2 regions of the Acidihalobacter prosperus genome follow, and region 2 is predicted to be linked to the other one. Evidence: predicted binding sites of a transcription regulator. Region 2 holds the regulator's gene; the other holds the start of a gene.
What was found. The regulator FliA, encoded in region 2, starts transcription of late flagellar genes. The targets are predictions, from matches to a motif close to GCTAAAGTTNNNNNNNNNNCNGCCGATA.
Positions count from the first base shown of each region.

Region 1 (3,408 bases), on a different contig from region 2:
GGATTGCCCGCCCCCTCGTCTTGTGATAATAATTCTCATTCTTATAAAATAAGACGACCGAAACCCATGCACATGAATACCCGTCTCCTGCGCCGGCTTTGCCTGGCGCCGCTCGTTCTTGCGGCCGGCGCCGCAGCCGCCACCCCGTCGCTCGACACCAGTCTCATCTGGAACAACGAGGCCGTCTACACCCCTGACGGTGCCCTGCGCGCCGGCACCACCTACGACAGCATGCTGCTGGCCGCGCTGGACGCAGGCACCGGCGATGCCGGCGCGCACAGCAGCGTGCACCTGTCCTTCCTCGCCGTGCGCAGCGGCCTGCCCAGCGGCCGCTACATCGGCGATTTTCAGACCGCCTCCAATATCGAGGCCCCGGACGCCACTCGACTCTACAGCGCCTGGTATCGACAAACTTGGTCGCACGCCAACAGCCTGCAGATTGGTCTGATCGACCTCAACACCCTATTCGACGTGACCGATGCCGCCGGCTTGCTGCTCAACGCCTCCTTCGGACTCGATCCGACGCTCAGCGGCAACCTGCCCGTCTCCACCTATCCGGAACCGGGTTACGGCCTCGTCTACGGCCGCAGACAGGGCGCGCTGACCTTGCACGCCGGTCTATTCCAGGCAGACCCCGGCCAGCGCATGCGGCCGCTCGGCAACGGCGCACTGACCATTGTCGAGCTCGACTACGGCTACGGCGCGGAAGCGCCCACGCAGATCGGCATCGGGCTGTGGCGTTACCGTCAGCCGGACACCGCGCTCGCAGCCACCGCGCTCGACGGCGGCTACCTCAATCTATCGCAGGCCCTTAACGGCCCGGGGACGCGTCATGTCCGCGCGTTTCTGCGTCTGGGGCTGGCGCCAGGCGGCGACAGCACGGTGCCGCGCCATCTCAGTCTGGGGGTCGACGTTTCCGCGCCACTGGCATCGCGGCCGGACGATCATTTCTCCCTCGGCATGACGCGTGCCGACCTGCGCGGCCTGCGGGCGTAAACCGCCATCGAGGCGACCTATCAGCTTGCGCTGGACCGGCGCTTCGCGCTGCAGCCGGACATCCAGTACATCCGCAACGTGGCCGGCACTGCCCGCGACGCCACCGTGCTGCTGCTGCGCCTGCAAATGGCACTGGATTGATCTATAAGCCTGCGTAACGGCTCACAAAACACAACGATAATCCGGCATTAAAGGATTTTTATGGCAAGCCGATAAGCTGCATGAGTATCGCGTACCCGTACCGCCGGGGGGGGTAGCTCGACAGGTCACCGCGGTGCGGAAAGCGCATAACCCACCATAAGAAAGGAACCGCCATGACCCTAATGGTCCGCACCATCTCCGCGCGCATCATGGCCAGCGTCGGCGTCGCCGCCCTCTTCGCCATCACCGCCGTGCTCACGCCCGTCTGGTTCGGCAGCATCATCAAGCGCGACACCCTGCGCAGCGATCAGGAAGCCACGCTGCTGCAGACGCTGGAACACATGAACAGCGCCACCCTGCGCACCGGCGTCGCGATACGCGACAACGTACTCAACATGAATCTTTCGCGCACCGGCGGCATGGACCCCAAGCAGGTCGAAAAACTGATGAAGGACAGTATCGACGGCAAATACGTCGCGGCCGCGCGTCGCTACGTGGACGACGCCGACAAGTCCTACCGGCAGGCCGAGGCCATCGTGGCCGACTACCCGGAATTCAAGGAAAAGCTCGACCAGATCGGCGTGCTCTGGGCGCAGAGCAAAGCCGACTACGAGCAGACCATCGAACGTCTGAAATCGCTGCAGTTCGCCGCCGCCCAAAGCGAGCTGGTGACCGTCGCCTATCCGGAATCCGAGGAAATCGACCGCCAGTTAACCGCGTTGATCAAGCAGGTGCAGGCGCGGGCAACCCAAGACAAGGAACAGGTGCTCCACGATCTGCAGGTCTCCAAGATACTCAGTCTGAGCCTGCTCATGCTGGCCCTGCTCGTGGGCGCGAGCCTCATCGGCGCGGCCGTGTTGAGCATGCGCAAGCGCCTGTGCACCGCCGTCAGCACCATGCGCGACATCGCCCAGGGAGAGGGCGACCTGACCCGCCGCATGAGTACCCGCGGACAGGACGAACTGGACCAGCTCGCCGATGCATTCAACCAGTTCGTGGAGCGTATCCAGAAGGTCGTCAGCCAGGTGGCTGGGTCCACCGCGCAGCTTGCCGCGGCGGCCGAGGAGCTCTCCGCCACCAGCGAGGAAACCAATCGCCACGTCGGCAGCCAGCAAAGCGAAACCGAACAGGTGGCCGCGGCGATGAACGAAATGTCCTCCACCGTGCAGGAAGTCGCGAAAAACGCCAACGACGCGGCACGGGCCGCGCAGGATGCCAGCGGCGCCACCACGAAAGGGCAGAAGGTGGTCGGCAGCACCATCCAGGCGATCAGTCAGCTCGCCGACGAGGTCGAACGCACCGCCGAGGTCATCCATGCGCTCGAGGGCGACAGCGCGCAGATCGGGCGCGTGCTGGAAGTGATCAGCGGGATTTCGGAACAGACCAATCTGCTGGCGCTGAACGCGGCGATCGAGGCGGCGCGCGCGGGCGAGCAGGGCCGAGGCTTTGCCGTGGTGGCGGACGAGGTGCGCACCCTGGCCAAACGCACGCAGGACTCAACCGAGGAAATCCGCGGCATGATCGAGCGCCTGCAGGCAGGCTCGAAGGGTGCGGTGGAAGCCATGGCCTCCGGGCGCGAACGCGCCCAGGCAAGCGTGACGCAGGCCCAGGAGGCGGGCACCTCGCTCGACGAGATCGGCACCTCGGTGGCGCGCATCAACGACATGAATGCGCTGATCGCAAGCGCCGCAGAGGAACAGTCCACCGTCGCCGAGGAAATCAACCGCAACATCAGCAACATCAGCCACTCGACCGACCAGACGGCCGCCGGCGCGCAACAGACCGCGAGCGCCAGCGAGGAACTCGCCAAGCTATCGGCCGAGCTGCAGTCGCTGGTCAACCAGTTCAAGATCTGATTCCCGCCCGCGGCCGGCCTCAGGGCCGGCCGCGTCGGCGCCAGCCGGATTTCATTCCCTTCCCACGGAACCTTTTCCCCCGTCTCCGCGTGTCTTGGGATAAGCGCGACGCAAGCGCGCCGACATCATCACAAGACAACACGTCCAGGAGACCGACACCATGAACAAACTCTCGCATACGCGCCATCTGCTCATCGCCCTGATCGCCGCCTTCGGCGTCAATCTCGCGGCCCTGGGCGCTGCCGCCGCTGCCGTCGACACCAGCCCGGACGTGATCACCACTCCCGGCATCAATCCGACGCCGGACACGGATTCGCTCAACACCGGGACCAGCAGCGCCGACGTGGAAACCCCCGACGTCGGCAACTCAGGCATCGAGAAGCCGGAGGTCGAAAAACCCGAGATCGAGAAGCCC
Region 1 is NZ_JQSG02000006.1:716,819-720,226, reverse strand. It holds partial or broken gene THPRO_RS14120 (carbohydrate porin) at 67-1,137, shown strand; gene THPRO_RS14115 (methyl-accepting chemotaxis protein) at 1,311-2,993, shown strand; gene THPRO_RS14110 (hypothetical protein) at 3,154-3,408, shown strand, end outside.
Region 1: a site for FliA is predicted at 1,184-1,211, ahead of THPRO_RS14115 (methyl-accepting chemotaxis protein). Genes of this name have one in related genera too.

Region 2 (3,408 bases):
TCGACATCGGCCGGCGGCTCCGGGGGGGCAGCTTCCACACGCTGCGCGCCGCCGGCCGGCGAAACGCCCGCGACCAGATCCGCAAGACGACGCATGAGTTCGTCTTCGGCCGGCTCCGGCGCGACACCGCCACGCAGGTTGTCGAACATCACGTTCAACGCATCGAGCACGGCGAGGATGACGTCCATGAGGTCGCCGTCCACCGTGCGCTCACCCTGGCGCAATTGATTGAACACGTCCTCGGCGTGATGGCACACGTCAACCAGCGGCGTGAGTGCCAGAAAACCGGCGCCGCCCTTGATCGTATGGAAACCGCGAAAAATCGCGTTGAGCAGATCGGCATCCGCTGGATTCTGCTCAAGCTCGAGCAATTGCCCGCCGAGCCCGTCGAGGATCTCGCCGGCCTCGACCAGGAAATCCTGCAGCAGTTCGTCGTCAGCACCCATGCTCATGTCGTCTCCTGGGCCCTTTGGGGAATATGGTTATCATGCGTGCGGCCCGCGCACGACGTTCAGAAGCCCAGGCTGGAGAGCAGGTCATCGACTTCGTCCTGCCCGCTCACGATACCTGCCTTGTCCACGCCGGGAACGGCGGGGCCGAAACCCTTGCCGCTGGATTCGTCGGCTGGCGTTTCAGCAACCTGCTTGCCCTCCATCTTCAGAAGGCGCTCGCTCGCCACCTTGACGATACCGACCAGACCCTCCTCGACCTCCTGCACCAGTTCGATCACCCTGCGGATCACCTGACCGGTGAGATCCTGGAAGTCCTGAGCCATCATCACATCCGAAAGCTGAGTGGAAACGGCCGAAATTTGTTGTTTGACATCGGCCAGAAAGTCGTCCAGAGACCCGCCCAGCTCACGGAACTCCTCCACGCTCAACTCCCGCCGCTTAAACTTGGACCAGCCCTCGGAAAGGGACTCGGCACGCTGGCTCAGCTCCGTCAGGCGCGGCATGCTGTCTTCGATCGCGTTCAGTGTGCGATGCGCCGCCTGCTCTGTCAGCGTAACGACATAACTGAGCCTTTCTTTAGCGTTGGGGATTTCCTCATGCGTGATTTCGATCACCCGCGAGTCGAGCCGGAAATTGTTCAGTGCCTCGTGCAGATCGCGCGTGAGCCGCCCCAACTCGTTGAAAAGCGTTCGATCCTGTTGCACGCCCAGCGATGACAGCAAATCGCCGACCGGTCCTTCGTCGCCAGCTTCCAGGGCGGACACGAGCAGGCGCGCCAGCACCAGTCGGTCGTCGTTGCCCGGTCCACCCTGCTTGTCGTCCTCGTTCTTATCCACGGCTGCGTCTCTCCCGTATCCGCCTCAACCTTCGATTCGCTCAAAAATCTTGTCGATCTTTTCCTTGAGCGTCTCAGCGGAAAAGGGTTTGACCACATATCCGTTAACGCCGGCCTGCGCCGCCTCGACGATCTGATCGCGGCGTGCCTCGGCCGTCACCATCAGCACCGGCAGCTTGGCCAGCTTCGGATCGGCGCGCACGGCCTTGAGCAGCTCGATGCCTGGCATGATCGGCATGTTCCAGTCCGTCACCAGAAAATCGAATTTCCCCGATTGCAACATCGGCAGCGCCGTGCTGCCATCGTCGGCCTCGGCTGTATTATTGAAACCCAGCTCTCGCAGCAGGTTTTTGATGATGCGCCGCATCGTGGAAAAATCGTCCACGATGAGAATCTGCATGTTCTTATCCACGAAAACACTCCTTGAGATTCAACCTGCCTAACCCCGGCGGCACCATCAGGTCCGCCAGTCGACCATCCTCGCCCGCAACCGCATCAGTGCCTGGCTGTGGATCTGTGACACTCTCGATTCCGACACGCCCAGCACCTCCCCGATTTCGCGCAAGTTCAGTTCCTCGTCATAATACAGCGACAGCACCAGGGCCTCGCGTTCCGGCAACGAGCCGATCGTCCTGGCCAGCGCCTGCCGGAAACGCTCGCCCGAGAGCTGATCGAACGGCCCGGACATTCGCGCATCCCCGGTACGGGCGCCATCGTGCCCGTCCTCATCCTCACCGTCGCCGAAGGCCTCCTCGAAGCTGAAGACCTGATACCCCGTCGCTTCGCGCAGCAGCCGGTGGTATTCCTCCAGCGACACGCCCATCTCGCTGGCGACTTCAGTCGCGCGGGCGGCGCGCCCGAGCCGATTTTCGACCGTTCTGAGCGCAGACGATATTTCACGCGCCTTGCGATGCACGGAGCGCGGCGCCCAATCGTTTCGACGCACCTCGTCGAGCATGGCGCCGCGCACGCGGATACCCGCATAGGTTTCGAAGCTCGCACCCTGCCCGGCATTGTAATGCTTCGCCGCCTCGATCAAACCGACGATTCCCGTCTGCACCAGATCGTCCAGCTGCACGTTCGGCGGCAGGCGGTGAATCAGGTGGTAGGCGATCCGCTTGACCATGGGGGCATGCTCGGCCACCAGGCGGTCGACATCGGCGGCCTCGCGCACAGGGTACATATTCAATCCGCCCACTGCAGGTCGGCAGGCGCCGGCGCATGCACCAGACGCTCCACGAAAAACTCCAGATGCCCACGCGAACCCATCTGCCTGGGTAGATTATCGGCCTTGGCTGCCAGATTCTTGAATGCCCTGCCGGCCGGACCGCCAGGATAGAGCTCGACTACCGCCGCCTGGCGCTGCACCGCCTGCCGCAGCAGCGGGTCTTCGGGCACGGCGCCGAAATAATGCAGGGTCACATCGAGAAAACGGCTGCACACCGCCGCCATCTTGCGGTACAGGGCGCTGCCCTCCTGCTCGTCGCGAACGCGATTGGCCAGCACGTGGAAGCGCTCGATCTGATGTTCGCGGCTGAGCACCTTGATCAGTGCGTAGGCATCGGTCATCGAAGCAGGCTCGTCGCAGACGACCACGATCACGTCCTGAGCCGCGCGCGTGTAACTGACCACGTCCTCCGAAATACCCGCAGGCGTATCGACGATCAGCACGTCCAAGGGCAGGCTCAATTCGCTGAAGGCGCGAATCAGACCGGCATGTTCCGCCTGGGTGAGATCGGCCATGTGCGAAATGCCGGACGCCGCCGGCACCACGTGTATGCCGCGTGGGCCGCTGACCAGAATCTCGTCGAGCGTGCATTCACCGCTCATCACGTGGGAAAGATTGACCCTCGGCTGCAGGCCCAGCATGACGTCCACATTGGCAAGACCGAGATCGGCGTCCATGAGCATGACCTCGCGGCCGCGACCCGCCAGCGCCACTGCGAGATTGACGGATACGTTGGTCTTGCCGACGCCGCCCTTGCCGCTGGCCACCGCCATCACCCGCACCGGCCGCGACTCGCGCACGCGCTTCAAGCCTTCGGCCTGGTCCACCGCCTCACCCGACATAAGCATATCGATCGCTTCCCATGTGTTGTCCCCGCCTGCCGTTCGCCGACG
Region 2 is NZ_JQSG02000002.1:83,822-87,229, forward strand. It holds gene THPRO_RS04325 (chemotaxis protein CheA) at 1-452, opposite strand, end outside; gene THPRO_RS04330 (protein phosphatase CheZ) at 512-1,288, opposite strand; gene THPRO_RS04335 (chemotaxis response regulator CheY) at 1,313-1,687, opposite strand; gene THPRO_RS04340 (RNA polymerase sigma factor FliA) at 1,745-2,470, opposite strand; gene THPRO_RS04345 (MinD/ParA family protein) at 2,473-3,357, opposite strand; gene flhF (flagellar biosynthesis protein FlhF) at 3,347-3,408, opposite strand, start outside.